DNA from 3 places in the Staphylococcus ursi genome. Region 2 is predicted to be linked to each of the others. Evidence: riboswitches for the same ligand, from Rfam matches in the RefSeq annotation. Region 2 holds a riboswitch; each other region holds the start of a gene.

Region 1 (10,826 bases), 980 kb from region 2:
TCTGACTTCCGCCTGTAGCTGCGATGACTGAAAAAGCACCTGTATAGCTGAATAAATTGAGCAATTGACGTCCTTCAGCATAATAATCTCTAATTTTTTTGCGCACTTCTTTTTGGTCTAAGAAAATCCCCGTCATCGGACCATCGTCAAGATGCACATTGTAAAACGTGAAATTCTCTTCAACGACAATCGGAAATTCAGGTGCTATCCCATCTACAAGGCCGCCTTCAATGGATTGATGTTTAAAACGCGTTTTTTCATAAATAGAGGTAAAATCAAAAATATTTTTAATCGCGCTCACAATCTGTTGACGAAAACGATAAATGCCCTCTGAGTACCATTGAATTAATAAGTGACCATCATAGTTGTCAATCGTGAGACCACCCACGCCATCACCTTCACCATTAAATAAGCGAAATGCATTGGTGCCTTCAATTTGATAGTAATACTGACGGACTTCTAGTGCTTGCGCGAACAGTTGCTCAAAAAATGCTTGATCAATCGCTTCATCTTCTTGATACGTCAATACCCAACCTAATCCTTTATGTTGACGCCCTACATAACAAGTCGCGATATAGACTTGTGTTGGAGCCAACAGATGAAAGACATCACCTTCTTCTAATTGATCATACTGAAATAAATCCTCTTCCTCCACAAGTGGGTACTGGTTGAAATATTTTTCTTCTTTACCTTTATTTAAAATAGCTGTCTTCATTTTATCAGCCTTTCTTTTCATATCATTATTCTGATTTTAACACGGATGATTTCACAATGATATCTTTCACCAAAACACTCATTATAAAAAGGACTAGGAAATGGTCTCCCTAGCCCTTTTAAAGTCATTCATTATTAATGCTTTTTAACTTGTATGTCCACAGGCTGTCTCAATTGTAAGACGAACGCCACAATTGCTGGTACTAACATTAATACGAGAATTGGCGTAATGAAAATTGATAATAATAGTCCGTGGATCAAAATCACAATATATTCCGTTAGCAATTTGAAGAATAAAATACTAATCATGAAAAGTTGTAAATAATCACACTTACCTCTTAACATCCTTACAACTGTTGTAAAAATAAAGACAATCGCAACAATGAGTAATAAAAGTAAGCTAACCCATTCGTACACGTATTGTGTTTGAGATAATTGCCAGTCCCCTGACATAAATAACGCATTACGGTTATTGAACTCTAGTAATATAAAGAATAACAGAATCACGCCACAAGCAATCATGACGTAATTGCGGTTCAACCATTTAGGCCTCATTTTAAGGAACGATGGAATGTCATCTTCCTCTAATTTAGCCCATGAAAACCATTTTTTGGCAAGTGTTTCACGTTTTTGGCGTAACTTCTCTAAATCAATACTACGGCGTGTACGTTGTGAAATACCATGTGTGAATTCGGCCGTACGATCTTGAAAGTCTTTGAAATGGTTTTTAGAAGTATTCGTAAATTGATACTTTTTACTTCTTGAATACGCATTCGCTTCACCAGTGATTTCTTCCTCAGACACTGGTAATGAACGACGTAAAAAGAGGAAATTCCATACTGCCATTTGTCCAATCAACCATAAAACTACAAAAAATGTATTAATACTCAGAACGTCAATCGAAGCTACATCTTTCGCTTCAATACGGGCATAGAGCGCAATTTGTGTAATGATATAACAAAGCCCATAACTGAATATAATCCATAAATAATGTTCTTTACGGTGCAATGGATTTAATTCGTCTTTGTATGCGATATAACCAATATGTACAAGAAAAGGAATAATAAATATAAATGCAATCCAACCATAAACTTGAGACATAAAAATTAATGTTAATACGAAGAAAATAATGCCCACTAATAAAAATAATATTGAAATGTCATAATCAAATCGTGTTGTATTCGTTAATGTCCGACCAATAAAAATCATTAAAATTCCAAACAATAAAATGACAATACCGCTCGCAAGTGGGATGTCACCAATGTATTGACTCATGACGCGAATGATTTCATTAAAGAATGCCATAATAAAATCCCACAAATTGTCGATATTTGTACTCGGTTGTTTGCCTGACTTAAACTGTTGAATGAGTGGAATATTAATAAAAATAATGATGCTTAATAAAATTGAAAGCACACCGATAATATAGCTATAAATCACTTCGGTGTATTTGTTTAACAAAAACATCCTCTCACCTCAAAGCTATTATATACGAACTCTTGTCACCTGTCTTTATATTTCAAAAATATCAGTCTTCAGAATGACCTATCCATTTAATACATAATACCATAAGGATTTATTTTTATTTTTATTTTCAAATATCTTAATTATCCATGAGTTGTTTTTACATCGTAATGATGCGTTAAGTATATCAAAATTCATTTATTTTTATACGAGAACAGAAGCTAAAATTTTTAATGTTGCATTTACTTATTTCATTCATATTTCTCTATATAGCTAGGCGCACGATATGTCAAAGTCTCATTTCTATATAGGTCTAATGTTTAAGTTGTGCACATAAAGGCTATAGTAGTGATACAAACAATTTGAAAGGTAGGCGTTGGAAATGGCTGAAAAAGATATTAAAAAAGCTGCAGAACAAGCGAAAGATAAAGAGAAAGAGTTGAAAGATAAAACTGAAGATGCTAAAGATGGTGCAGAGAAAACGAAAGATGATATTCAAAAAACGTTTGAGTAATCTTTAGTTTTTGTTTGATGTGTGAGGAATGGGCTGATTGTGGCCTGTTCCTTTTTATTTTTAAAACATTGGGATATCATTTGTTTTGTTAAATGTTTCCTCTTACCCTACAAATTGACGAACTTGCTCTCGTTTTCCCAAGGACTTGACGCAACTCAATTTGGCTTGATTGGAGTGTTCACGAAATGGAAGCCAACTTGGATTTTCGGGAGCAGTACAGAAATCTCATGTATTACAAAGATTTCGTCGTACTGCCCCCCCCGCAAAGCTGACTAGACTTCTCAAAAGCATGAGCATTGAGAAGTCAGACAGCTACTGCGTTAAACAGTGATCTCTGTTAATAATCAGAAACCACATTTAAGCCTTTGATTTATCCCTCGGGAGTCTCGAGCTGTTCTTACAATCTTTCGTGAGTGTTCTTAATTGTGAGAGTGAAATGTTTTAAATTCAATACTTCCTCATTTCACCATGATGTCTTATCAATATCAAAATCAATTACCATTGTTAAAGTAACCTCTCACCTTTTCTTCTTTAAGGTTGGAGGTCGCTGAGTGTCAATAGGTGTTCACCAGCTTTAGTACATCGTTTTACTGATAAATTGAAATGCCCATCCTCATACGTACACTTCAAGTCATCCCTACTCAACTGCCCACCTAATCCTAATCCTCATAGTGCATTGTTCTAAAAGTCATTTGGGTGTCATACTGTTGTCTTGATTGTGACTGCTATGTTGATGCTCGCCTTGACTGTTCATTTTTCCAATATATATACATTTTTAATGGTTTGTAGATTTACAAATATTTAGTCAGCACTCGTTTGAAACCTTGACTTTTCAATGTTCTAGGTGTACATTGACATTATCAATTAAATACGCACACTAGGGGTGTGAAAGCTGAGATGAGGTGTCACCTCAAACCCTTTGAACCTGAACTAGATGATACTAGCGTAGGAAAGTGTTTTGTTATGATATGTATATTGAGCGATGGACTTTGTATGTCACTCCAATAGCATATCCATATATTAATGAGCACATGATGCGCCTATCTTTGGTTTAAGAGATATGCGTATTTTTTTAATTTTTGGGAGGAGTTTAGATATGAAAAAAGGCTTAACGTTGTCAGACATCCTCGTCACTGTACTCGTATCAGTGATATTTGCAGTGATTTATAATTTATGGTGGGCTGTCACGAATACTTTACAGCCATTAGGTTTACATCTTGATCAATTGATGTATGGTATGTGGTTTAGCGCTGCAGTCGTTGCATATCTCATTATTCCTAAAATGGGTATTGCATTGTTAGCTGAATTTGCTGCAGGTGCTGGTGAAACCATTTTAATGGGACGTTTTGATATCCCTACAATTATTTACGCTTTACTCCAAGGTTTGGCGTGTGAGATTATTTTTGCGATTTTCCGCTACAAATCACGTGCTTTTATGGTAGCTGTGCTTGCAGGTATGGCAGCTGCAATCATTAGCTTACCTATCGACTGGTACTATGGTTACTTAAATGAAGTCGCGACTTGGAACTTAGTTCTACTGATTGCTTTTCGTATTATCAGTGGTGCTGTATTAGCCGGTGTTTTCCCATACTTACTCGTTAAGGCATTGGATCAAACTGGTGTAACGAAACTGTTTCGTCCTGCTTCAAAAGACGATTACGATGCATTATAAGGGTGACTTACTGTGTTAAAAGTTAAAAATTTACGTTTAAAATACCCGAGTGCAGATTATAAAATTTTTGACGGGATTGACGTAGAAATCAAAGACAAAGAAAAAGTGCTTTTACTTGGGCCATCTGGTTCAGGTAAAAGTACGTTACTCAATGTGTTAAGTGGCATTGTGCCGAACTTAATTGATTTACCAATGAAATATGATACATTAGAAATCGCTGAAAATTCGGGTGTCATTTTCCAAGACCCAGATTCGCAGTTTTGTATGCCACAAGTAAATGAAGAATTGGCATTTATATTAGAAAACCAACAAATTCCGCGTCACGATATGGACGGCCGTATTCATGAAGCTTTAAACTATGTCGGTCTGGATGTGAATCCGAAGCAACGTATTCATCAATTGAGTGGCGGCATGAAACAAAAATTAGCGATTGCGGGAACGTTACTCCAGGGCGCAGATACATTGTTTCTTGACGAACCGACTGCGATGTTAGATGTAGAAGCGACAGAAAATTTATGGAATCTACTGAAGGATTTGTGGGAGGACAAGACCGTACTGATTGTCGAACATAAGGTGGAACATATTTGGCAACATGTCGATCGTGTCATACTGATGAATCATCATGGCCACATTGTGCAACAAGGCACGCCTGAATATATTATGTCGCATTACGAAGCATTATTAAGTGAATATGGCGTGTGGCATCCAAAAGCGTGGTCGCATGCACCTATGCCCCAACATCCCGTCCAATCTACTGCTCAAAATTTTCATTTTTCATTCGAACAAGGCGCTATACAAAGGGTCCGTCGTACATTATATGAAGTGGACGCATTACAAATTGGACCAGGAGAATGGATTACACTAACAGGGAAAAATGGTTCAGGTAAGACATCGCTGTTAGAGTCGATGATGCAATTGATACGTTATAAGGGGAACATGCGTTACGCCGGGCAGAAATTAACTAAAATTAAAGATGCAGCGCAACATATGTTTTTAGTGTATCAAAATCCTGAACTGCAATTTATACAAAATAGTGTGTTTGATGAAATATGGGTCAATTATCATCATATGGATCCTGAGCATGCGAAAGCGAAAACTGCGGAAATGTTAGCGTTGCTTGATTTGGAGCATGTGTCGAGTCAACACCCATTTGAATTATCTATGGGTCAAAAGCGTCGACTGAGTGTCGCTACCGCATTAAGTACCAATGCAGATATGATTTTATTAGATGAACCGACATTTGGCTTAGACAGTCATAACACGTTTAAATTAATTGAATTGTTCCAAAGTCGAATTGCGCAAGGTCAGACGATTTTAATGGTCACGCACGATGCACATATTATTGAACGTTACCCTACTCGTCGGATAGAAGTCAAAGATGGCAAACTCTATGAAGTCGAGGAGGTGCGCACATGATTGAATCTTGGAAAACACGTCACACGTTCATGGATGATGTGAATATCGTAACCAAATTATTGTTAGGCGTCTCACTCTTCTTCTTCATTATTTTCGTTCATCATTTTGACGTGATGATTTATCTTGCGACATTGATGCTCATTTTTATGTTACTCGTTGCAGGGACACAGTGGAAAGTCGTCTTGACGTTCACATTACTCGCAACATTTTTCGCCCTCACCTCCTCATTATTCATGATATTTTACGGTGATGGGCAACATGAGTTATTAAAATTCGGCTTCGTTAACATCACGACGGAAAGTCTTGTGCGTGGGCTCCATCTCTCATTCCGGACGATGACTGTGAGTTATTTTGGATTGTCTATTGCCTTTACGTCACAAGTCATCATGATTTTTTACAGCTTGATGCAGCATTTAAAAGTGAAACCGAAAATTGCTTATGCTTTTATGGCGGCATTTCGTATGATTCCAATCATGTTAGAATCACTTTTCCAACTACGCAACGCCTTAAAAATGCGCTATCAAATGATTGATAACCGCAACTATTCAGGCTTCAAACGTCTGAAACATTTATTAATTCCATTGCTCAGTCAAAACATTAGAAAAGCGCATCGCCTATCAGTAGCTATGGAGAAAAAAGGATTTAAAGATGGACCACGGACTTATTATTATCATGTCCCTTTTAGTTATAAAGACTTGATTCTAATTGTTCTCACTGTGGTCATCGTCATATTAGCATTTACATTCGCACAAGTGTTACCAATAACTGGGATTACTGATGCACGCTAACCGAACTCAGATTTTGCGTTTTCATGATCTCGACGATGTGAAAAGGCAGGTCTAGATTTCCTTTTTAACTTTCCCGTTTATTTCCATCTGCAAAGGAAATCGTTTCCCTTTATTGATTTTTGATAGTCAATAAAGGGATTTTTATATTCAACTAAAAAGCGTAAAACCTTGGTGATTTCACCAGTAAGATTTTACGCTTTTTAATGTTCTTTCAATATTAATTTGCTTTAATCGCTTTGTGTGCAATGTCTTGACGATAGAATAAACCGTCACTTTCTATTTTTTCGACACGTTTATAGGCCGCTTGTTGTGCAGCTTCGATTGTTGCACCTTCGCCAATCGCTAAAATAACACGTCCACCTGATGTCACATAGTTTTCACCATCATGTGTTAAACCACTGACAAAGTAAGCACCTGGTTCATCTTCAAAACCTTTTACAGTTGCGCCTTTTTCGTATGCACCTGGATACCCTTTTGAAGCGAGCATGACGCCAACTACCGCATCCGCTTTCCACTTCATGTTGATTGGTGCTTTTTCATCTAATTCAATGATGTGTGCCATGAGATCACTTTCTAAACGTGTCAATAACACTTGTGCTTCAGGATCACCAAAACGTGCATTAAATTCAATGACTTTCGGCCCTTCTTTCGTTAAAATCGCACCGATGTATAATAAACCGAAGAAATCGTGCCCTTCTGCTTGCATCGCTTTGGCAATCGGTTGCGCAATTTTGTCATTCGCTTCATCTAGGACACTTTGATTCATATGTGGCACGGGACAGTACGCACCCATACCGCCTGTGTTCGGTCCTTTATCTTGATCGTACGCACGCTTATGATCTTGGGCAATCGTATCGAATGGGACAGCATAATCGCCATTGACAAATGTCATGAGTGAAAATTCTTCCCCTTCTAAAAACTGTTCGAATACAACTTTGCTGTTCGCTTCCGGATATAATGTTTCTACTGCTTCTCGTGCTTGTTCGCGTGTTTCAGCAATGATGACCCCTTTACCTGCTGCGAGTCCGTCTTTTTTCAATACAATCGGCAATTCACACGTTTCAATATACGCCAGTGCCTCATCTTTTTGGTCGATTTCTTGGTATGCTGCAGTTGGAATATTATATTTTGCCATGAGACGTTTCGCAAATGATTTTGAGCCTTCGATTTGAGCCGCATCTTGGTTCGGACCAAATACTTTAATGTGTACCGCTCTTAATGCATCAGCTAAGCCTTCTGTCAACGGTTGTTCAGGTCCAATCACGACCCATTTCACATCATGTGCTTGTGCAAATGCGACGATTGCTTCATGATCTGATTCTGCAATTTCACCATGTACCTCTGCAACATTGCTCATTGCAGCATTGCCTGGAATCGCATAAACTTGTGAAACTAATGACGATTGATTTAATTTGTGTGCGAGTACGTGTTCACGTCCCCCGCCACCGACAACTAATACGTGCATATTCGACATCCTCCTCATTAATGTTTAAAGTGACGCATGCCTGTTGTCACCATAGCAATACCATAGCGATTCGCCATGTCAATAGACTCTTGATCTTTAATCGAGCCACCTGGTTGAATGATTGCTTTAATGCCTGCTTGTGCTGCCGTTTCGACCGTGTCGCCCATTGGGAAGAAGCCATCTGATGCTAAGACAACATTGTCATTCATTTCAATCGCACGATCAATCGCAATTTTAGCTGAGCCTACACGGTTCATTTGGCCTGCACCGATACCGACTGTTTGTTTGTCATTCGCAAGGACAATCGCATTACTTTTAACAGATTTCACAACTTTCCAACCTAATAACAATGCCTCCCATTGTTCCTTCGTCGGTTCCACATCTGTCACGACTCTCATGTCAGCTTGTGCCACATCAAAACGGTCTTTATCTTGAACTAAATACCCCCCTGAAACCGATACAAATTCTGTTGCATCTACTTCTTCAGTCATTTCAATTTCTAGTAAACGAATATTTTTCTTCTGTTGTAAAATATCTAAAGCGGCTTGTTCGAATTTTGGTGCAATGACGACTTCTAAAAAAATCGCGTGTAAGTCTTCTGCTAGTTCAGCTGTGACTGGACGGTTTAATGCGACGATACCACCGAAAATAGATTGGCTGTCCGCTTCATAGGCATGTGTGTACGCTGCATGAATGTGGTCACCTGTACCTACACCACATGGATTCATATGTTTCACAGCGACCGCTGCAGGTTGCTCGAATTGTTTCACTAAACTTAATGCCGCATCTGCATCTTTAATATTGTTGTAGCTCAGTTGTTTACCGTGTAATTGTGTCGCGCCCGCAACCGTATTTTTCGCTGTAGACGTACGAATAAACTGCGCAGATTGTTGTGGGTTTTCACCGTAACGTAATTGTTCGAGTTGTTGACCAAAAAATTGTGTAATTGCTTGATCGTATTCAAATGTATGTTGGAACACTTTAATCATTAATGACTTGCGGAATGCTTCATCTAAAGTACCGTTTTGAATACGTCGAATCACTTCATCATAGTCTGTTGGGTCAACAATAGTTGTGACATGTTTGAAGTTTTTCGCAGCTGCACGTAACATTGTTGGACCACCGATATCAATGTTTTCAATCGCGTCCATTTCAGTGACGTCTGGGTTTTTCACCGTTTCTTTAAATGGGTATAAATTCACAACGACCATATCGATTAAATCAATATTTTGACCTTTTAATTGCTCAAGATGTTCTGGTTTATCACGATCTGCTAAAATACCGCCATGAACAGCTGGATGTAATGTTTTCACACGACCGTCCATAATTTCTTCAAATTGTGTCAGTTCAGAAACCGATGTCACTTTCACACCTGCCTCGTCAATTGCACGGAAAGTCCCGCCTGTTGAATACAATTCATAACCTGCTTTAACGAGTGATTGTGCAAATTGAACAATACCCGTTTTGTCTGAAACACTTAAAATCGCTTTTTTCATAATTGATGATATCTCCTTATCGAATAATCTTCTTAATGACTGCTGGGTACAATTCATACTCTAATGATTTAATACGTTCTTCTAATGATTGTTGTGTATCGTCTTCGTAAATTGGGCATGTGCGTTGTTCAATTATCTGACCTGTATCCATACCTGCATCGACGTAATGTACTGTTGAACCCGTTTCTTTATCCCCACTGTTTAACGCTTGTCCGACTGCATTTTTACCTTTATATTTTGGCAATAATGAAGGGTGAATGTTCAAAATGCGCCCTTCATATGCTGATAACAATGTTTCACCGATTAAACGCATATAACCAGCTAATACAATCCACTCTACTTCTTCGTGACGCAACCCATTCAATACTGCCGTTTCATAAGCTACTTTATCATCAAAAGTACGTGGTTCGAATGCATGTACAGGAATGTCGTGTTGTTGTGCAAGCTGACGACATGCCGCTGTAGGTTGATCTGTGTACAATGCTGTGACTTCAATATGCTCGAGTTCACCTGATTTGACACGTTTCATAATATTATCGAAGTTTGTGCCGGAACCAGATGCAAAGATTGCAATTTTAACCACTATTTTGCCTCCGTTAAGCGAATGGCACTGTCTTCTTCAGCAATATGACCGATTGTATATGCGTCCACATTCGCATTTTTTAAGATTTCATGAACAGCTGCTTCATCTTCAGGTGCAACGACAAGCGTAAAACCAATCCCCATGTTAAAGATATGGTACATTTCATCTGTGTTGATGTTGCCTTGTGCTTGTAGCCAATTGAAAATAGACGGTGTTGGGAACGATGCTGTGTTCACGACAGCCGTTTTGCCTTTTGGTAAAGCTCTCGGAATATTTTCGTAAAAACCGCCACCTGTAATATGTGTCATCGCTTTAATTTGAATGTCTTTTTTCACCGCTAGCACAGGTGACACGTATAAAGCAGTTGGTGTCAATAGCACGTCCAAGAAGCTTTGCTCACCTTCAAATGTATCGTTCACATCAATACCTGATTCTGCGACAAGGCGACGGACTAAACTGTAACCGTTTGAATGGATGCCGTTTGAAGCAAGACCGATGATGACGTCTCCTATTTCTACTTTTGAACCGTCAATATACTCGTCTTTTTCAACTGCACCGACAGCAAAGCCAGCGACATCGTATTCACCTTCATGGTACATTTCACCCATTTCAGCTGTTTCGCCACCGATTAAAGCCGTGTTTGTTTCTACACAACCATCACTAATGCCTTTAACGATTTGTTCGATAATTTCCGGTACGACTTTATGTGTCGCA
Region 2 (10,826 bases):
TTGGTTTCTCTAACGAACAAAAAGAAGATCTTAAACAAGACATTTTAAATAACAAAATTGTGGTTATGGTTCAAGAACTGAAATATGGTCAAGATGAATATGAAAAACATAATGCTGCGAACCAAAAACTGCAAGATAAACATGCACCATCTGAACATTACGGCGATATTGAGTAATCATTCATGTGTATCTATAGTCCTTACTACTTCACCCAAGATTTAATTTAACTTTCGTACACGTCATTGTATTGAAAGGATTAGGTCTTGGGTGAAGTATTTATTTCTATAGATTGTGCTTCGTATCTCCCCCATTAATTGTGCTATTTCTCGCTCTATATATGCTATACTATAGCCATTAAGAGAGGTGAAGTGACATGCATTTTGTACATATTCAATCAACCCAAGATCCATGGTATGTCCCAGCATTAGAATTTTATATGGATAAACTAGACCCCCTCGTAACAGAAGACGAGTCTGTATTTGAACAATCCTTAAAAACCGAAAAAACACAATATGATTTCGTATTTCTCGTAGGTATAGAAAACGATGAGGTCGTAAGTTTTGCGACAGCGCATTACGAAGCAACGACGAATGTGGGTTTTTTAGTCTATCTCTTGAGTCAGCCCGGTGACAATTGTGAGCAGTACCTTAAAGCGATACTTGAACAAATCGAAAAAGATGTGAATCAAATTTCTAATCAACTCCATGGCCGAGATGTGAATTTCTTCATGTTCGAGTCGACATTTGAATCACCCAACGTGGACACTGAAACGGCTGATAAAATTGCATTCCGTCGTCGCTTTTTATTGCAACAAGGTTATGAAAAACAAAACGATATTGCTTATTTACAACCTTCATTAGATCGCAATGGCAAACCAGTACCTATGGCGTTGTATATTAAAGCGAATATTCCTCTAACGAAAGATATTTACGGTACGAGTATTAAATCTGCCTATATTATTAAATATGTTTTTGCGAACCGTATTCCAAGACATGTGATTTATCCATTACTCGTTAAAATGGATTTGCGCAAAGAACCTTATGCCTAAACCCTTGAAATCAACCGTTAAAGCCGTTACAATGGTAAAGAGGTAAGACTGACGGGTCACTGAACGCACACTACCGACAGTCTAAAAACATGAGGGAAAGGACCTAATGGCATATGCTAACAAAAGAATTTGCTCAACGATCTGAGCTTAGTGAAAAACAAGTCCGTAAAATCGTCCAACATCTTGAAGAACGCGGCTATCATTTAAACAAGACTGAATATCGTGGACGTGAAGCGACAGACTTTAAAGAAGAAGATATCGAACTCTTCCAAGAAATTGCTGAACGTGTCGCACAAACGAATAGTTACGATCTTGCTTTCGAAGCGCTCGAAAAAGAAAAAGACTTTTTACAGGTCATCGTTAAAGAAAACGATCAACAATTACCTGCTGACCAACAAGTGCCACAATTGATTCAAGAGTTGCGCCACGAAATCAATCAAATGCGTGAAGAACGTCAAATGTTAGGTCAAATGGTCTCACAAGTGCATCAACAACAAGAAGAACTTAAAGCATTACATCAACAGTTACATACACAGTTGGAAACGAGCAACAAGTCGCTTGAAGCTTTGACTACTGCACAACAGCAACAAACTGAGCAACTGTCAAAAACGCAAGAAACGATTGAAACCCAAACGAAAGAGCATCAAGAGCTTGCGGAAACGATTCACCGCAATGAGAAAAAAGGGTTCTTCCAACGTTTATTTGGTGGCTAAGCAACATTGATGATAGGCTAAGAATTGTAAAAGTTTCGATTTAACGTCCGTTTAAGTAATACTAATGAATGATCAACAAAAAAACATAAGCTAGGGGTGCTCGAGGTGAGCTGAGAAAGATGGTATCTTAACTCTTTGAACCTGACGTGGTTAGAACCAACGAAGGGAAGCGCAATATGACGACGAAATAGTCTCAAGATGAATGGTGAGTAGTCACATTATTTCAATCATATACGCTTTCCTCTTGCATCCTTTTATGCAGGAGGTCTTTTTTTATGAAACAAACGATAATTATTGGTGCAGGTGTCATGGGATTGTCTATTGCACGCCAACTCGATTCCAAACATCGTCATATCCGTATCATTGATCGCTCCACCCCACGAATGAACGCATCTTATGCTGCAGGTGGTATGTTAGGCGCACAAAATGAATTTTTTGAAGATACCCCACTTTATCGACTTGCAATGAAAAGCCGTGCGATGATGCCTGAATTAGCTCAAACCCTGGAGCGCGAAACGGGGATTCATATCGAATATCAACAGCATGGACTCATCAAAGTCGCTTCTCAACCCCAAGATGTCCAAGCAGTCCGTCAACAGTTCGAATTTTTACACCATCATGACCACACCGTCACCCAACTGTCGACGCAACAATTAACACAACGGTTCCCCCATCTCAATCCATCACAAAGTGCCGCGTTCAAAATTCAAGACGACGGCCAAATTAATGCGAATCTCTACACACAAGCGCTCATTGCTTCGGTCATGCAACGTTCCCATATCGAATTGATGACCCATACGGAGGTTCACGCGTTGCAGCGCCATCATCATCGATACCGTGTTGAGACGTCAAAAGGCATATTCGAAGCTGACGAGCTCATTATTGCAGCTGGCGCATGGAGTGGCGCATTGCTTCAACAATTAGGTTTCGAATTACCAACGCATCCTGTTAAAGGTGACGTCAAATTGATTGCGTCTGATTACGACGGCTTAAAAGAAACGATTTTTAATATGAACGGTTGTTACATCGTCCCAAAACTGCCGAATCGCTTCTTAATAGGCGCAACATCCGATTATGATTGTTGGGACACTGAAAACAATGACGACAACCTTGCGTGGCTTGAGCACGAAAGTTTGAACATGATTCCCGCATTACGGTCACACCATGTCATTAAAACTTGGACGGGGATTCGCCCCATTACAGAGAATGAAATACCTATTATGGGGAAAATCGCACCTCAACTTTTCGTGACGACAGGGCATTATCGTAATGGTATTTTACTGTCACCGATTGCTGGACAACTGATGGCACAACTCGTTGATGAGGATAGTGAAGCCCAACATCAGCTCGCTCCATTTACACCTAAAATTAAGCAAATATAAAAAATATATCTTGATTTTATGTTTCCTTACCATTATCCTATTATAGAAGTCGGAATTAAAAAGGAAGCGTATTTATGTCTATTTTTTTAGTGATTATTAATTTAATTATTTTTCTTATTGCGTTAATAAGCCTATGGGTCATGGCTAAAAAGCACGTCAAATTTCCCAAACGCGTGTTCTTTGCACTTGGCCTAGGTATCCTATTAGGCTTGCTACTCCACCTTGTTTATGGTGTTGAAGGCACGGTCACGTCTCAAACAACGGATTGGGTCGGCTTAATTGGGAATGGCTACATTTCATTGCTACAAATGATTGTCATCCCACTTATTTTTGTTTCTATCGTCGCAGCATTTACGAAAATTGAAATTGGAGAAAAGTTTGCTAAAGTCGGCAGCTTCATCTTCATGTTTCTTATTGGTACCGTAACGATTGCAGCGATTATCGGTATTATCTATGCAATCGCATTCAATTTAGATGCCTCTAGTATTGACTTAGGTCAGGCAGAAAATGCTCGTAGCGCCGAAATTGCTGATAAAGCGAAAGAGCTTACTGCGACAACATTACCAACACAAATTTTAGAATTGTTACCATCAAATCCATTTTTAGATTTCACTGGTGCACGTGCAACTTCTACTATTGCAGTCGTGATTTTTGCCGCATTTGTAGGTTTTGCATTTTTACGTGTCGCACGCAAACAACCTGAAAATGGTCAAACTTTAAAACGCGGTATCGATGCCATTTACGCACTTGTAATGGCTATCGTAACATTTGTTTTGCGCCTTACTCCTTATGGGATTTTAGCGATTATGATTAACACGATTGCGACGAGTGATTTTGCTGCGATTTGGACACTCGGTAAATTCGTCATTGCGTCTTATGCAGCACTCATTACAATGTACATCATTCACTTAATCATTTTGGCCATCATTGGTGTCAATCCAGTACAGTATGTGAAGAAAACAGCCGAAGTGATTTTATTCGCATTCACTTCACGTTCAAGTGCCGGTACATTGCCATTAAACGTTCAAGCGCAAACGAATCGCTTAGGTGTGCCTCAAGCTATCGCAAACTTCTCTGGTTCATTTGGGCTATCTATTGGACAAAATGGTTGTGCTGGGATTTACCCTGCCATGCTTGCGATAATGGTTGCACCTGTCGCGGGCGTTGAAGTGAATCTACAGTTTATCGTGACAGTAATCGTTGTTGTAGTCTTAAGTTCATTCGGTGTAGCAGGAGTAGGTGGCGGTGCAACATTCGCTTCAATCCTTGTATTATCTGCACTGAACTTGCCGGTCGGTCTTGCGGGTGTCTTAATTTCAGTCGAACCACTGATCGATATGGGGCGTACAGCACTTAATGTGAATGACTCTATCTTAGCGGGTACAGGTACTGCCAAACTGACAAAACAACTCGATGAAGATATTTTCCATTCAAATCATATGGACGAACTAACAGCACAACACTAAGCAACACAATAGTTACAAAACAGTATATACGGATGAACTTGCTCTCTTCCTACGATTTATTAGCTCTAGGATTGTCTTGATGGATTCGCTTTCCCAGGGGACTTGCCTCAACTAGCCAACGCTTAATCAAACTGTTACATAAGTGAAGCGTTGGCGGATTTTCGGCTGCGTCTGATTCCTCGGGAGTCTCACCCATCTTGACAATTTCCCTTTACAAAGTCATAGGACGAGGGCAACTTTGTACATCGATGTGATTTAACTTGATTTTGATTTCGTCGTTAATTGCTTGCTTTATTGTAAATTATATTAAAGTGCACATTTCATACATACTGAAACTTAATTTTCGTAGACAGTCTATAAAGGCAATCACATATGTATATAAAAATAATCAAAGAGACAGAAGGCAAGTTCGCTGTGATACTCCATTTCTTTCCAGCTAACATTAATGCCCCTATCTCTTTAACTTACATTTATTGTACTGTTTCTAATTCGCTGCTGTGACATTTTAGTGCATCGACTTGAATAATCTCGTCGCATCGTTGGGCAAGTGCTAAATCATGAGTGGCGATAATGAGCATTCGTCTTTCATCTACCATTTCAAACAAGAGTTCCACCACTTTTTGCCCGTTCGCGTCATCTAAAGAGCCAGTCGGTTCATCTGCTAAAATCAAGCGCGGTTGTTTGAGCAATAAACGCGCTAATGCTACCCGCTGTTGCTCACCCCCACTTAATGTCGCAACTTTACGCTTGCCTTCAATGTCAAGACCCACTTTTTGCAAACTATGTGTCTTTAATTGTTTCTTTCCTGATTTAGAACCTTTTTTAAAAGCCAGTGCCATATCGAGGTTTTGATTAATCGTCATAGATTCAACAAGACCATAATTTTGAAATACATAGCCGAGGACATCACGATAAAAACGAAAATCAGCTTTCAATAGTTTTTGGTCGAGTCGCACTTCACCTTTTTTTAACGTTTCAAAACCTGCAATGGTATTCAGCAAAGTCGATTTCCCCGAGCCACTACGCCCCACAAAGGCATACGACTTGCCCGGCTCGAATTTTAGATTCACATTGTCAAAAATCTTACGCTTCCCTTTTTGTATCGTTATATCTTTCAATTCAATCATTCTTTAACACTCACCTTTTTAGGCCATTTCGAAAGATCTTTAATATAATCGATATGAAAAACGTACGTCCCTTTGTGAAGCACTTTAACATGATCAAAATTGGCGTCATATCCCCCGAAATTTAAACGATATTTAAGAGGTTCACCTGATTCGTCATACGCTTGAATATCCACATATGTTTGTGTTCTCAATGGCACTACTGCATAAGAGGTCTCTTTTTTAAGAAAGGGATTAAAATAATCGACATAGGGAATACGTGCAAAAGCTAAAAATAACCCCACTGCCACTACAATAATAGCAAACGCAGCCAAAATAAATTTCTTCACTACCTACACCTCCCTAATTAATACATTAAATTGTTTTTCTAAATAATGGATGTAAACCCATTGAATGAAGAATTGAAACAGTAAAATAATGGCAAATATCCATATAACGTTGCTATTTTCGGTCATATTAAATAAGACGGCACCAATAACAGCAGTAAACAAACTATTCGCTACAACATATTTTTGATAATTTTGCCAACGCTTAAAGCCAAACATTTTTCGCATGAGCAACCATTGGCGATGCTGTTCAAAGTAATGTAACACATCTAATAACGTGACGATGAATAATACTGATATCGCAAGCCCACTAGAAAAGCTATATACAATCCATTGTGTTTGTGCTTCTCGATACTTTTTAATCACATTATCTTTATAGTTCGTTACACCTTGCACGTCATCCTTCAAATTAAAACGGTCGATATTACGAATGATATTTTCATAATTTTTAAAGATAAAAGTACCTTGTGATAAAGTGGCGTAATAGAAATCATCCGTTAAATCTGTGGCGTTTAACATCATAATTGCGGGTGACTTCAAATAAGCTGTAGACAAACCTGTCCGTACATCAAAGGCGTAAATTTGGTATGGATTGTCCAACTGTGTCACTTTTACTTTTGTATTGGTAGCTGAATTTGGAAGTTGAAAGTCTACCCATTCTTGAAAATCATCACGTATAGATGAGGCTTTTGTTTTTGCCTGAGGAGGTAAATACAACTCTACCTGCCCATCTTGATCTTCCAAACGTGGTAAATCTTGTAATTGTGACTTAAAATAGTCTACAAAGTTTTGATTAACAAACAGCACGTTCCCATTCTCTGGTACAAAATTCGTTTCGCTTGGCTGAGCTAGCACATTTTGGCGCATCAGTAATGCTTGTTCATGTTGCTCACTATATACTATCATTTGATGAAAGCGCTTTGCGAAATCTCTTTTTTCATTTATACTGCGCCGTATTGGTTTCAATTCAACCGTATAATAATCGTCTAATTTGCCCCACCATGCTTCTGTCTCTTGAATTTTTTCTAACTTTTTTAACTGATTAAAGTTAGGCAATACAAGAAGCGTAAGTAAAACTAGCATACTTAACTTAGATACATGATTGATAAAGTGTAATAATCGATACGGTTTAAGGCCTTTAATCATTAATGGTACATTCATGTTTACAAGTAAAATATAAGATAGCAAAGAACTTATGAATAAAATCATCCAAAACCATATGTCCGCTAAGATAAGATGACTGATAAAATATCGAAGTTGTCCATCCAAGCCTAACCATTTCAGCAGTCCAATTGAGAAGAGGCTGACACCCATCGCTAAAAGTAACCATCTCGCCACTATTTTCTTAATATTCAGAAAAAATATGTTGTAAAAACGGTAACCGTGTAAACGCATCGTCGCATAGGTTTTAAAATTTTTACTTCGATCATGCAAATGGTAAAGTACATATATGATTAGCAATGTTACAAAAGGGAGTAGGACGCCTCGATTAATGAGTACATCGATATAAATCATCCATCGCTTTATCGGAACAACAGCTACTTTAAGCCCAACACTTTCTAAAGCTGCTTTGATTTGATGGGGATTTGCGACACTATCCAATATGAAATAATCCCCACGTACATCCCGCTTCATCAAGTCATCATGGGTTAACTGTTGATAGCTATATGACGTATTCATTGGCGTGATTGTGTGATGATTCGCTTTTTTATTGAAAGTATAGATGGCCTTATCAACTTGCCCCTTTTTATGATCCATGATCACTTTAAAAATCGCAATATCTAAATCTTTCGCAACCTTTTCAAAACGATCAAAAACTTCTGCTTTCGAATATTGATAATCCCAACCTTCTACTTGAATGGCCGCTTGGCTCCCGGTAAGTATTTCACTATCTTCTTCATACAACAATACCATTAAAAATAGACTTATTAGCATGAGTGTAAACACATCTAATAAGTGTTTCATCCATTTCATGACTCACCCCCTAAAATTCTGGTAATTATAATACACTATAATATGCTTCATTATGCCACCACCATCTCTTCTCCGCTGACGCCTGAGCTTCTACTCCAGGTTTAGTAGATCCACTCTCTGATCTATATCTTCCTATTGCTGTGGAAGTGTGATACTTTTCATTATGACTATAATATGACCATACGTATTTACTTCCCACGCCATAGTTCCATATTCCACCTTCTGCATGAATACTTTCTGCACTCACTAAACTTGTTGCACAATAAAAACGACTAATAATCCTGTTGCAAGTGTACTTAAAAATTTCTTTTTCATAATTGCTTCCTCTTTTTCAATAGAATTATACCTATATTATATTTTTAAACAACTATATTTACAACATCATTATATTACTTTTAACAACTAGTAGGTAATATATTGCAATTAATTTATAATAGGTAACTAAAGTGAGCAAAAAAATACTCATTTTATACAAAAAATCTCCCTAATCAATTATCTAGATTAAAGAGATACGTTTTTTAACTAAAACCACTCAAAGGTTAAAGGGCTTTATTATTTTTGGTACGATACGTTTTCTTACTTGCAAAAACTTGTTCTTTTTACTTTTTTGAGGGAATAAGATTGCCAAAAAGGGTGAGACTCCCGAGGGATTAGACGCAGCCGAAAATCCGCCAACGCTTCAATGATGTATCAGTTTGATCAAGCGTTGGCTAGTTGAGGCAAGTCCCCTGGGAAAGCGAACCCTTTAAGGCAATCTTAAATTTAACATACATACTCAAAAGTAAAGCAGGCAAGTTCAGCAAACTTAGCTCTGTCAAAAAAATCTTAGCCCTTTCACCCCTATTTCTTATTAAATCCTGACATTTGCAACCAATCATTCATCTCTAATCGTTGCTTACTACTCATAAAGCCGGCAATTTGATCAGACCATGTTTCATCACGTTTGCCTTGTGTGCGTTCTTGATAATATTGAGAAACAGTTTGATCATAAGCTTCAATTTGTTCAGACAATTCAGTGTCGTCTTCGTTGTACGTATCCACGTGAAAAACGTGCGATAATGGTAGACGTGGTTTAGGTGCGCCATTTTCGTCATCTGCCGGCTCTCCAATCGCCATACCGAATAAAGGGAAGACGTGTTCAGGTAAGTTTAAAATTTCGCGTACGCGTTGGACATCGTTCCGTAACGAACCAAGATATACAATACCATAGCCCATATCTTCAGCCGTTAATGCAATATTTTGAGCCGCTAATGCCGCGTCAATTGTACCGACTAATAACCCTTCAGCCGATTCAAAGCTCGCTTCCATGTCCGCTTTCATTTTTTTGTTTATCAATTGGTGACGATGGTAATCAATCACGTAAACGAGCAAGTACCCATTTTCAACGACATAAGGTTGGCCTGATACTTCCCTGAGCGCTTCTTTCTTTTCAATAGATTCTACTCCAATAAATGATGTCGTTTGTAAAAAACTCGACGTCGATGCCATTTGCCCGGCTTCGATTAATTTTTCTATTATATCTCGATCAATCGGTGTTTGCTTAAACTTTCGAACTGAATGGTGACGTTTCGCCAAATCATACACATATTCTGACATAAAAACACTCCTTACATTCTTTTCTTAATCGTAACACTTAGCACCGTATAACGCATGGTTCTTGCATTATACGTAGCCATCACACTCACTCTTCATTAAATAGACGATCATCGCTTCTATATAACAACATCTTTGAAAGGTTTTCTATTTTACGTTTTAATTGAGAATGAAAGCATATAAATGATATTCAAATCTTTTACCAATTAACTTATTTCCGTTTTTATTTCCAATGTATCGTCTACTTTGTTATCTTTACTACAATGAAAAAAATAATGCGTATCAATCATCAAATGTGACCGAATTGTGATCAAAAGGTGGTGTTTTTACTGTATTTAACCTTTATTGCACCTATTACATCAAAATCGCTATTAATAATGAAAGCGTTTAACTTCAAAGTGGATAAAAATCGTTTGTATTTATTTGACGTAACGATTGTTCCATGTCATAATACTACTTGAGATTAGAATTATTATTAATAAGGAATTATCACAAAGTAAAAACAAGTTCTAATCCAAATAATAATGATTCATATAAATAGGAGGATTTTGATTATGTCATTAATCGGTAAACAAATTGAGGAATTTTCAGCACAAGCATACAATGCAAAAACAGATGAATTTATTGAAGTGACACACGAAGATTTAAAAGGTAACTGGAGTGTTGTCGTATTCTACCCTGCAGATTTCTCATTCGTATGTCCAACTGAATTAGAAGATGTACAAAATCATTACGAAAAATTACAAGAGTTAGGTACAAACGTATTCTCTGTTTCTACAGATACTCACTTTGTACATAAAGCATGGCACGATCATTCAGATGCCATCAGCAAATTACAATATACAATGATTGGTGATCCTTCCCAAGCGATTACACGTCAATTTGATGTATTAGATGAAATTTCAGGTCTTGCACAACGCGGTACTTTCATCATTGACCCAGACGGTGTTGTTCAAGCAGCAGAAATTAATGCAGACGGTATCGGCCGTGACGCAAGCACACTTGTACACAAAATTAAAGCAGCACAATACGTTCGTCAAAATCCAGGTGAAGTTTGCCCAGCGAAATGGGAAGAAGGTAGCGAAACTTTAACTCCAGGATTAGACTTAGTAGGTAAAATTTAAGGAGGCAATACTGAATGTTAAATCAAGAATTAAAGCAACAACTTTCACAACTTCTTGATTTGATGGAAAGTGACGT
Region 3 (10,826 bases), 850 kb from region 2:
ATGGATTCAATCAGTTTTAAATTAACTTTATTTGCTTTTATAGCAATCATTATGTTTGTAGTCGGTTTAATGACAGGCTTTATTATCAACCATGATAACGTGTTGAATACATTTAACTTAAGGTTCTGGCAACATATCATCAAAACAATTGGAGGACATCACTAATGGAAACAATCTTTAATTATAATGAAATTAAAAATATCATCCCGCACAGACAACCTTTTTTATTGATTGATAAAGTGGTTGAATACGAACCGGGTCAACGTTGTGTAGGAATTAAGCAAGTATCAGGTAACGAACCATTTTTCCAAGGACATTTTCCTGATTATGCTGTCATGCCGGGTGTTTTAATTACTGAAGCGTTGGCACAAACAGGCGCAGTTGCCATGTTAAATAGTGAAGAAAACAAAGGGAAATTGGCTTTATTTGCAGGGATTGATAAATGTCGCTTCAAAAAGCAAGTGGTGCCTGGGGATACTTTAGTGTTAGAAGTTGAAATTACAAAAATTAAAGGGCCAATTGGTAAAGGTACTGCAAAAGCAACCGTTGATGGTCAAATTGCATGTAGTTGCGAATTAACTTTTGCATTACAAGATCCAAATGCGTAAATCATACATTAAAACCACCTCGTCTTCGTAATGAGGTGGTTTAATTATTTTATAGTGTCTCAAAAGCGGGAATAATAGCACATGTATGTATGCTTCAAATATTATTGTCGTTCATCTTTAAGACGTGGTTTAGATTTCATCATGCGATTGAACGTTGTGATGAGCTCTTGACCTTGCATGCCTTCATTGACAAGTTGTTCTAATAAATTTTCCGCATAAACTTGTCGCAATGTATAAATATGACACTCAAATACAACTGAAATACTGCCATTTAAAGGTGTAATGTGCTTGATTGTCGCATCAAACAGCGCAGGATCATTAGACGGTCGCGTAATAACGACACGAATATCTAAAAGTGCTTCTGCCTCCATGTACGCTTGCATCTGTTCTTGATGTATATCTGAAATAACTATTTCTAACACCCAACCCGTACCACTATTTTCTTTATTAATAATTACACCGTCTAGAAGTTCATATTCAGCCACGCTACTATTTTCAGAAACGATCTGAAAACGAACAGCTTTAAACGTCTTCATTGGAGCCACCCCCATATCATTTAAAAACTTTACGAAATTTCTATGGTACTTTTCATTATAACGCAATTTTTAAAATAATTCTCGATTAGGCTTAAATACACCTCGATGCATACTTTAATTTTATGGGAATTTGCATTTTGTCATTTCACATTGAAAGGTTTATATTACGGGTACAGGAGGTGAACAACATTAACCATTTTCAAGCAGTAGGTATCATTAACCGCCCGCCCAGTTTTTACGAAAAAGAAGAGAGTTACTTTGTTACCTTTACCGTTGCTGTCACGCGAGAGTATTTAAGTAAAAACCAAAAGCCCATCACTGATTACTTAAATTGTAAAGCGTTCGGTAACATTGCTCTTCAAATTCATGAAAACATCCATGAGGGGACAACTGTAGCCATAAGCGGGCAAATCCAAACCAGACGTTACATCCATAATGATGAAAAACGTTATGCTACAGAATTACTCGTTTCACAAATCTCTCCAATTGGTACAGTAACGATAGAGTCAAACAAAGATGAGTTCAACGATGAATAGCAAAGCAACAAGCAAAGTTTTTCCAATATTTGATAATCCCACCAACTTTTATCAACCCTTCTCAAAGTATATTCTCCGATTGAAATAATTCGATTTATCTCACACCATTACTTTTATCTTCAACATATTGACTTGAGCTCTAATGATATTTGGTATACAACCTGCTACCAAAATTGTCTATCTATCAACCTTAAAATGAGGTGTATTGGCTATTAAATACGTGCATTGTATTTAGTGGCCAATCACCACTTTTATTCTTATTGATATTTAACGAATGATTCATAAGAAATGTAAAATAATCTAATAGAGTCATTTGTTTTGTTAAACTATACATATATTTTGCAATTTGTTTAGTGCTTTTACATAATTGAACTTGTGTTAGGTTTCTGATACATTAAAGATAACTAAAAAAATGAAGGACTACTAGGGGTGCCGATTTATGGCTGAGATGAATGGATATTCAGACCCTCAGAACCTGATTTGGATGAAACCAACGTAGGGAAGTAGCACGTGGACACGCATGCTTCAAATGTGTGAACAAGGCTACTTTCAAGGTAGTCTTTTTTCATATTAAAGGAGAATGAAGATGCGTTTTTCTGAACAAATTAAACAAGAAGCACAACCAATGATTGAACAAATTTATCAAGATGGTTTTATACAAGGCATGCTTAAAGGGAATATTGCTACAGAAGCAGTTAAACATTATTTACGCGCAGATTCACGTTATTTAAATGAATTTGCTAAAATATATGCGCTGCTTATACCTAAAGTGGATACGAAAGATGAGATTCAATTTTTAACAGAACAAATTCAGTTTGCGAGTTCTGGAGAGGTAGAGGCCCATCATATTTTAGCGGACTATATCGGTGAAGATTATCAAAGCATCATTCAACAAGGGGATTGGTATCCATCTGCCGACCATTATATTAAACATATGTATTATAACGCGTATGCTTTTGACAATGTTGCTTATACGCTTGCTGCAATGGCACCGTGTCCTTATGTGTATCAACAAATAGGTAAAATGGCGATTGAAAATCATCACTTTGAAGCCGATCATCCATTAAAAGCATGGTTCGATTTTTACAATAGAGAAATGGATACGCTGTTGTCCTATATTGATCGTTGGCTTGACTCATATGCAGAAGCGAGTTCCGAAAGTGTTCAACAACAATTGAGACAAAACTTTCTACAAAGCACGGTTCATGAACGAAACTTTTTCAATATGGCTTATCAACTTGAAAAATGGGAATTTGGAGGAGAGAAATGATGGAAAAACCAAAAATTGCGCTAACGATTGCAGGTACAGATCCAAGTGGTGGTGCAGGAGCAATGGCAGACTTGAAATCTTTTCATTCTTGTGGTGTCTATGGCATGGCTGCAGTGACAAGTATCGTGGCTCAAAATTCAATGGGTGTGCAACATATTCATAATTTAGAAGCAAGTTGGTTAGAAGAGCAATTAGACAGTGTCTTTAATGACGAAATGCCGCATGCGTTGAAGACAGGTATGATTCCGACGCCAGAAATGATGGAAGTGATTGCATCATATTTGAAAAAGATTAATATCCCATATGTGATTGACCCAGTCATGGTCGCTAAAAGTGGTGATTCTTTAATGGATCAAAAAGTGCGTAACCGTCTTAAAGAAACACTGTTACCTTATGCAGATGTGGCAACACCTAATGTCCCAGAAGCTGAAGAAATCGCTGGTGTCACAATCGATTCGGTTGAAAAAATCCATCAAGTTGGCCGTTTTTTTATTCATGATATTGGTTCAAAAGGGGTCATTATTAAAGGTGGCCATCTAGAAGGAGATGCCATCGATCATTTATTTACGCAAGATGGTCATTATGAGTTTAAAAGCGAGCGTTTTCCAACTCAACATACACACGGCACGGGTTGCACATTTTCAGCCGTCATTACAGCAGAATTAGCTAAAGGAAAAACAGTTTATGACGCGGTAGCCAAAGCAAAAAAATACATTTCATTAGCGATTCAACACACACCAGAAATTGGTAAAGGTCGAGGTCCAGTGAATCACTTTGCATATGAAAAATTAAATGGGTGGGATTAACATGAATTATTTAGCAGAAGTCAGAAAGCAACAACCCCTTGTCGTTTGTTATACGAATGATGTCGTTAAAAACTTTACTGCCAACGGTTTGTTGAGTATGGGTGCAAGTCCAGCGATGAGTGAAGCCCCAGAAGAAGCAGAAGATTTTTTCAAAGTAACACAAGGATTATTAATCAATATTGGTACGTTAACAGCGAGAAATAGTGAGGACATGCTAGCTATTGCCAAGACTGCGAATCAAATGGGTGTACCTATCGTTTTTGACCCTGTCGCAGTGGGTGCTTCGCAATTCCGTAAAGATTTTTGTCAACGCTTTTTAGAAGAAATTGATGTGTCTGTCATTAAAGGCAACGCATCGGAAATGATGACATTAGTTGATACAGCGACGACGATGAAAGGTACAGATAGTGCTTCTGATATTGATGTTGTCAGCATTGCACATCAAGCTTACGAAAAGTATCAAACCGCTATTGTCGTCTCAGGTAAAGATGATGTCATTTTACAAGATGGGAAAGTGGTCATCTTATCAAATGGTTCTCCGTTGTTGACAAAAATTACAGGAGCTGGTTGTTTATTAGGCGCAGTGGTTGCCAGTTTTCTATTAGGTGAAACAAAGCCATCTATCGACCCACTCATTGAAGCCGTTTCATACTATAACATTTCAGCAGAACAAGCTGAATTACGTGAGGGTGCAGATTTACCAGGTACATTTTTAGTCGCTTTTATCGATGCATTAAATCAAACATTAGCTGAGTCCTATTTAATGGAGATTAAAAAGAGAGAAGTGAGTGAAAATGACATTTAATCGAAAACAGTTACGTGTGTATTTTATTGCAGGTACACAAGATGTTAAACAAGGTAGCTTAGATGGCATTTTAAAAGAAGCGTTAGAAGCGGGTATTACGATGTATCAATTTCGTGAAAAAGGCCCTTCATCTTTACAAGGTGAGGAGAAAACAGCAATGGCCGTTCGTTTAAGAGATTTGTGTCGCCATTATCACGTGCCATTCATTGTCAATGATGATGTTGACTTAGCTATTGAAGTCGATGCGGATGGGATACATGTCGGCCAAGAAGATGCGAAAGTACAGTCATTTCAACATTTATTAGAAGATAAAATTATCGGTCTCAGCGTCGGTAGTTTTGAAGAATACGATCAATCTGACCTCACAAACGTCGATTATATTGGTGTTGGACCTGTTTATGAAACAAGTTCTAAGCTTGATGCAAGTAAACCAGGTGGCATCCGTTTAATTCGACGTATGAGAGAATATGATGAAAATATTCCGATGGTCGCTATTGGTGGGATTACAGAAGAAAATGTTGCACCGCTTCTTAAAAACGGAGCTGATGGCATTGCGACGATTTCTTCAATTACACATAGTACAGATATTGAAAAATCTGTGAAACGTTACTTGCAATATTTTAAATAAAGTTCAATTTATGTCGGAATATATTTCCACCTTGTCTATTTCTATGATAAAATATCATTTATGTGAATATATCATTAGAGGTGGAAAAATGAAGAACAAAGCGTTAATGACAATGCTTGCAGGTGTAGTTTTACTTCTAGCGGGTTGTGACTATAGTAAGCCGAGTAATCGAGACGGATTCTTTTTTAATACGTTTGTTCAACCAATGGACAGATTGATTCACTGGTTAGGGGATCATTTAAATAATAACTATGGTTTAGCGATTATTATCATCGTATTGGTTGTACGTATCGTCTTATTACCTTTCATGTTATCAAACTATAAAAACATGCACATGATGCGTGAAAAAATGAAAATTGCGAAACCTGAAATTACAGAAGCGCAAGAAAAAGTAAAACGCGCACGTACACAAGAAGACAAAATGGCAGCGAACCAAGAAATGATGCAAGTATACAAAAAATACAACATGAATCCAATGGCAAGTATGTTAGGCTGTTTACCGCTTATACTTCAAATGCCAATCATCATGGGATTATTCTTCGTCTTAAAATATCCGTCTGGTGGCGGTATCACGAAGTATTCAGATTTCTTATGGTTCCATTTAGATAAACCGGATATTTGGATTACAATCATTGCGGGTGTACTTTACTTCATCCAAGCATATGTGTCAAGTTTTAATATGCCTCAAGAACAACGTCAAATGGGTTATATGATGATGATTATCTCACCCATTATGATTGTGTGGATTTCATTCAGCTCTGCGGCGGCGTTAGGTTTATATTGGTTAGTATCGGCGGCATTCCTTGTAGTTCAAACTTATATTGCTAATGTCGTATATGGTAAAAAAGCAAAAGAAGAAGTTGCGCCATTAATTAAAAAGTTTGAAGCAGAAAAAAATGGCAACAAAACAGGTAAGAACACACAAGTCGTGAGTAAAAAGAATAAAAAGAAATAGCAACATATCGAATATTAAAAAGAGGGTCTCGTATTGAGGCCCTCTTTAATGTGTTCTATTTTCAATGTCCCACTCATCGAAGAACTGTTGTAAGAACTGCTCTAAAAAGTTATGACGTTGTTGCGCCATGTCTATGGCCACAGGTGTATTCATTAAATCTTTTAATTTGAGTAACTTTTCAAAGAAGTGTTTGATTGCTGATGGTGGTACCGAGTCTATATCTGACAGTTGTTGCATTTCGGTTAAACAGTGTGTGCCGGTCCACATTGGCTCATTAAAGTGACCAGCAAATTGGAATGTACGTGCAATGCCAATAGCACCGATTGCATCGAGTCTGTCAGCATCTTGGACAATTTGTGCTTCAATTGTTTTGAGTGTGCCCACTGCTTTAGTTTTTCGAAAGCGCATATGGTCGATAATGTAAAAAATGGCTTCTTGATCAATCGATGACACCCCTTGTTCGTCTAAAAATGCCAACAATGTTTGACGGGCACTTTGGGGGTCTGCTAATTTGTCATCAACAGTGTCATGAAGGAGAGATGCCATTTCGATATGGTAATGGTCAGCTGACGGATAATGATGTGCGATTTCAACGGCGAGATTTCTAACACGTAACACATGCGCGATGTCATGTCCGCTGCTATCATGCTGATGTGCCTTTCTCATATATTTTTCTGCTGCTTGGATAGGGTGTTGTTTCATTTCGTTATGTCATTCCTTAACTTATAAAATAGGGGAGAGCAGCTGACTGACGGATTCTTTAAATTTAATCCATAAGCTACGTTGTGCATAGCGTTCTTTCGTCAATTCGCTACATACTTTTAAATCTTCTTCAAAACTTTCGCGTACTTCTCTCGCTAATTTTTCATTATATACAAATGCATTCACTTCAAAATTCAAAGTAAAGCTACGATTATCCATATTTGTTGTACCTACACTCGTAATTTCATCATCAATAGTTAATGTTTTCGCATGTAAAAAGCCGTTATCATAAAGATAAACACGTGCGCCGGCTTCGATTAAACTGGCTACGTTCTTGAATGTGGCCCAGTAAACGAATGGGTGATCAGGTTTAGATGGAATCATAATGTTGACATTGACGCCACCTAAAGCAGCAATTTTGAGCGCATCCATAAACGCTTCATCAGGTACAAAATAAGGTGTTTGAATATAAATATCATTTTTTGCCATCGAAATCATTTTTAAATATCCGTATTTCACTTGTTCCCAAAATTCATCGGGACCACTTGAGGCAATTTGTACCCCTATATTTCCATTGTTCGTTTGTTTAGGTTTTGGAAAATACTGGCTACTATATGTAATGTTGTCGCGGTGCGATTGAGAGTTCCAATCTAAAATGAAACGTAACTGTAACGCGCTTACAGCATTACCTTGAATACGTAGATGTGTATCACGCCAATATCCAAACTTTTTAGATAAACCGAGATATTCATTACCTACATTAAAGCCGCCAACGTAACCAATTTGACCGTCTATAATGACGATTTTTCGGTGATTACGATTGTTCATACGTAAATTGATAAGCGGTAACTTAGAAGGGAAGAAAGATTCTACATGACCGCCTTTTTGCTTAAAGCGTTTAAAATCACGCAATGTTAATGCACGAGAGCCCATATCATCATATAACATTTTCACTTCGACACCTTGTTCAAGTTTTTCTTCTAATAGATTTAACAAACTTTTACCAAGGGTATCATGGCGAAAAATATAATATTGAATATGAACATATTTTTCCGCTTGGCGAATATCTTCTTTTAAACGATTAAACTTTTGCTTGCCGTCTGTGAGTAATTCAATTTCATTATTGTTTGTATAGTATGCTGAATTATTATAAAGCAACATTTGAATCATACGGCTATAGTTTTGAATATGAGGGTTGTCAACTTCAAACTCGCCATTTTTAAGAGCAGTGAGTTGTTCATTGACGATAGAGTCTAATCCGATACGATCTCGTTGTTCGAGTTTAAAAATAGTTTTTCGTTGTATTTGTCTACCAAATAATAAATATAATATAAAGCCAATAAGCGGGAATAATCCCAATACAAAAATCCAAGCCCATATAGAACTCGCACTTCTTCTTTCCATAAAAATAATGGTAAAGATGAAGATTAAATTTAATAAAAATGCACCGACTAATAAGTAGTTGATGAGTACATTTTGATTGTAAAAAATCGCATAAAAAACCTCTGGCATCACTTTTATCTCCTTTTTCGTGAAGTGCTTTTATTGTATCATGTTCTATAAAATAGAGGAATTTTACGCATTGACACATACCTGTATAGGGTATATCATTAAAGTATCAAAATGAATCTGGGGGATGTGACATGACTGAACAAGCACATCATTCTGAAGAAATTAAGCGTAACTTGAAGTCGCGTTTGAATCGTATTGAAGGCCAAGTGAAAGCAATCAACCGTATGATAGATGAAGATGTCTATTGTGATGACGTGTTGACACAAATTAGAGCGACACGTTCGGCTTTAAACAGTGTGGCATCGCGTTTATTAGATCATCATATGAAAGGTTGTATTATGCATAAGATTGAAGAGGGTCATCAAGACGAAGCGATGGAAGAATTATTGGTGACGTTTCAAAAACTCATGAAAGATTAGTGAGGTACATTTATGGAAAATGGTTATGTTAAAGTAACACAACTGACAACTGAAGAACAGCAACAACAGCTATCTGATCGTTTGCTTCGTTTAATTGGCGTTGAGTCAGTTGATATCGATTTGACGACACAACAAATTGCATTGACTTACGACACGCCAGCAAATTTGAACACGATAGAAAAAGAAATTTATGATGCAGGATTTCCTGTTATCCAATCACATAAAGGAGTGTAAAAAATGGCAAAACACATCATTGAAGTAGAAGGTATGACATGTTCACATTGTAAAGCAGCAGTTGAAGGTGCAGTAAAAGAAAATGAACAAGTGACACATGTAGAGGCATTCCCTGCTGAAAATAGAGTAGAAGTGGAAGTCAATGAAGAAAGTGCATTAGCAGATGTGAAGCAACGTATTTACGATCAAGGATATGACGTTGTATCATCATTCAGTATGAATTAGGGCTTAGTTTTTCATTGAAGAGATGAGAGATAAGCCCTCATTTCGTTTTTAAAATATACCCTCTATAGGTATAGGAGATGACATAATGACTCAAGAAGAAACTTTCAAAATTGCAGGTATGACATGTGCTGCCTGTTCAGCACGTATCGAACGTGTGCTCCAACGTGAAGCGGGAATTGACCAAATGAATGTCAACTTAGTCATGGAAAATGGGACAGTGAAGTATGACCCTAGCCAGATTACGATTGAAGAGATTTATGAACGTGTCGCTAAAATCGGTTATGAAGCTTTTCCAATGGAGACGAAAGATGAAACAGCTAAAAGAAAAAATGATGAATTGAAGCGACAAAAAGCGAAATTCATTATTTCATTAATTTTAGCATTACCATTACTGTATACGATGTTCGGACATTTTTCATTTTTAAGTTTTATTCCAGTTCCAGATCTTTTAATGAACGGCTGGTTTCAATTTATTTTAGCAACGCCGATTCAATTTGTACTCGGTTGGCAGTTTTATATCGGTGCGTATAAATCTTTAAAAAGTAAAAGTGCGAACATGGACGTCCTCGTTGCGATGGGAACATCAGCGGCTTACTTTTACAGTATTTATTTAATGTTAACGCATATCGGACATAGCGGTCATGTGCCACTCTATTTTGAAACGAGTGCGGTATTAATTACACTCATTTTATTAGGTAAATATTTCGAAATGCGTGCAAAAGGGCATGCAAGTGATGCGATGAGTAAACTGGCTGCATTACAAGTGAAAGATGCGGAAGTGGAACGTGATGGTCAGACTGAAATGATTGCGATTGATGATGTCCGTGTTGGTGATATTGTATGGGTAAGAAGCGGTCAACAAATCCCGCTAGACGGTCAAGTGATTGAAGGCTCCACTACGGTAAATGAAGCGATGTTGACAGGCGAAAGTATGCCTGTTGAAAAAAATATCGGCGACACTGTCATTGGGAGTACGATCAACCAAACAAATTTTATTAAACTTCAAGTGACACATGTTGGTGAAGACTTAGTATTGAATCAAATTATTAAAGTCGTTGAAGAAGCGCAAAATGATAAACCACAAATTCAACGGTTAGCGGATAAAATTTCAAATATTTTCGTACCGACTGTCGTTGTGCTTGCATTACTGTCATTTATCGTATGGTTTTTCGTTGTAACACCATTTCAGTTTACAGCAGCATTTGAGATTTTCATCGCTGTCATCGTCATTGCCTGTCCTTGTGCTTTAGGACTTGCGACACCGACTTCGATTATGGTCGGGTCAGGTCGTGCAGCGGAATCTGGTATTTTATTTAAAACAGCAGAAGCACTTGAACAAGCCCAACACGTCGATACGATTGTCTTTGATAAAACTGGTACGATTACGAATGGTGAGCCTAAAGTCGTGCATGTGTATCATCAGACGGAAGAAACAAATATTGGGACTTATATTAAAAGTTTGGAAATGCAATCTGAGCATCCACTTTCTAAAGCATTAGTCAATTATTATAATGACGAAGCGGTTCTCACTGTTTTGCACTATGAGACACATGCAGGGAGTGGTATTTCAGGTGTGATTGACGACAAGCG

What was found. A riboswitch is a leader RNA that binds a small molecule or an ion and turns the genes downstream of it on or off. The one in region 2 is predicted to bind thiamine pyrophosphate.
Region 1: it holds a riboswitch for thiamine pyrophosphate, as region 2 does, so the genes downstream of both, GZH82_RS03920 (ECF transporter S component) here and thiO (glycine oxidase ThiO) in region 2, are expected to answer to the same signal.
Region 3: it holds a riboswitch for thiamine pyrophosphate, as region 2 does, so the genes downstream of both, tenA (thiaminase II) here and thiO (glycine oxidase ThiO) in region 2, are expected to answer to the same signal.

What each region holds. Positions count from the first base shown of each region.
Region 1 covers NZ_CP048279.1:903,487-914,312, reverse strand. Annotated here, with positions in the region: gene GZH82_RS03930 (class I SAM-dependent rRNA methyltransferase) at 1-715, opposite strand, end outside; gene auxA (lipoteichoic acid stability factor AuxA) at 850-2,181, opposite strand; gene graF (glycopeptide resistance-associated protein GraF) at 2,561-2,692, shown strand; TPP riboswitch at 3,562-3,661, shown strand; gene GZH82_RS03920 (ECF transporter S component) at 3,789-4,364, shown strand; gene GZH82_RS03915 (ABC transporter ATP-binding protein) at 4,377-5,780, shown strand; gene GZH82_RS03910 (energy-coupling factor transporter transmembrane component T family protein) at 5,777-6,568, shown strand; gene purD (phosphoribosylamine--glycine ligase) at 6,786-8,033, opposite strand; gene purH (bifunctional phosphoribosylaminoimidazolecarboxamide formyltransferase/IMP cyclohydrolase) at 8,051-9,529, opposite strand; gene purN (phosphoribosylglycinamide formyltransferase) at 9,546-10,112, opposite strand; gene purM (phosphoribosylformylglycinamidine cyclo-ligase) at 10,112-10,826, opposite strand, start outside.
Region 2 covers NZ_CP048279.1:2,824,999-2,835,824, forward strand. Annotated here, with positions in the region: gene GZH82_RS13435 (general stress protein) at 1-176, shown strand, start outside; gene GZH82_RS13440 (hypothetical protein) at 374-1,048, shown strand; gene GZH82_RS13445 (hypothetical protein) at 1,162-1,761, shown strand; TPP riboswitch at 1,844-1,946, shown strand; gene thiO (glycine oxidase ThiO) at 2,037-3,143, shown strand; gene GZH82_RS13455 (L-cystine transporter) at 3,218-4,609, shown strand; gene GZH82_RS13460 (ATP-binding cassette domain-containing protein) at 5,080-5,736, opposite strand; gene GZH82_RS13465 (YxeA family protein) at 5,733-6,062, opposite strand; gene GZH82_RS13470 (DUF1430 domain-containing protein) at 6,066-8,033, opposite strand; gene GZH82_RS13475 (lactococcin 972 family bacteriocin) at 8,059-8,280, opposite strand; gene nfsA (oxygen-insensitive NADPH nitroreductase) at 8,874-9,629, opposite strand; gene ahpC (alkyl hydroperoxide reductase subunit C) at 10,181-10,750, shown strand; gene ahpF (alkyl hydroperoxide reductase subunit F) at 10,765-10,826, shown strand, end outside.
Region 3 covers NZ_CP048279.1:1,973,047-1,983,872, reverse strand. Annotated here, with positions in the region: gene GZH82_RS09230 (DNA-directed RNA polymerase subunit beta) at 1-165, shown strand, start outside; gene fabZ (3-hydroxyacyl-ACP dehydratase FabZ) at 165-608, shown strand; gene GZH82_RS09220 (YwpF-like family protein) at 710-1,144, opposite strand; gene GZH82_RS09215 (single-stranded DNA-binding protein) at 1,324-1,680, shown strand; TPP riboswitch at 2,096-2,199, shown strand; gene tenA (thiaminase II) at 2,267-2,950, shown strand; gene thiD (bifunctional hydroxymethylpyrimidine kinase/phosphomethylpyrimidine kinase) at 2,950-3,756, shown strand; gene thiM (hydroxyethylthiazole kinase) at 3,758-4,561, shown strand; gene thiE (thiamine phosphate synthase) at 4,551-5,189, shown strand; gene yidC (membrane protein insertase YidC) at 5,278-6,144, shown strand; gene GZH82_RS09185 (HD domain-containing protein) at 6,190-6,846, opposite strand; gene cls (cardiolipin synthase) at 6,868-8,358, opposite strand; gene csoR (copper-sensing transcriptional repressor CsoR) at 8,490-8,777, shown strand; gene csoZ (putative copper chaperone CsoZ) at 8,790-9,011, shown strand; gene GZH82_RS09165 (cation transporter) at 9,015-9,236, shown strand; gene GZH82_RS09160 (heavy metal translocating P-type ATPase) at 9,322-10,826, shown strand, end outside.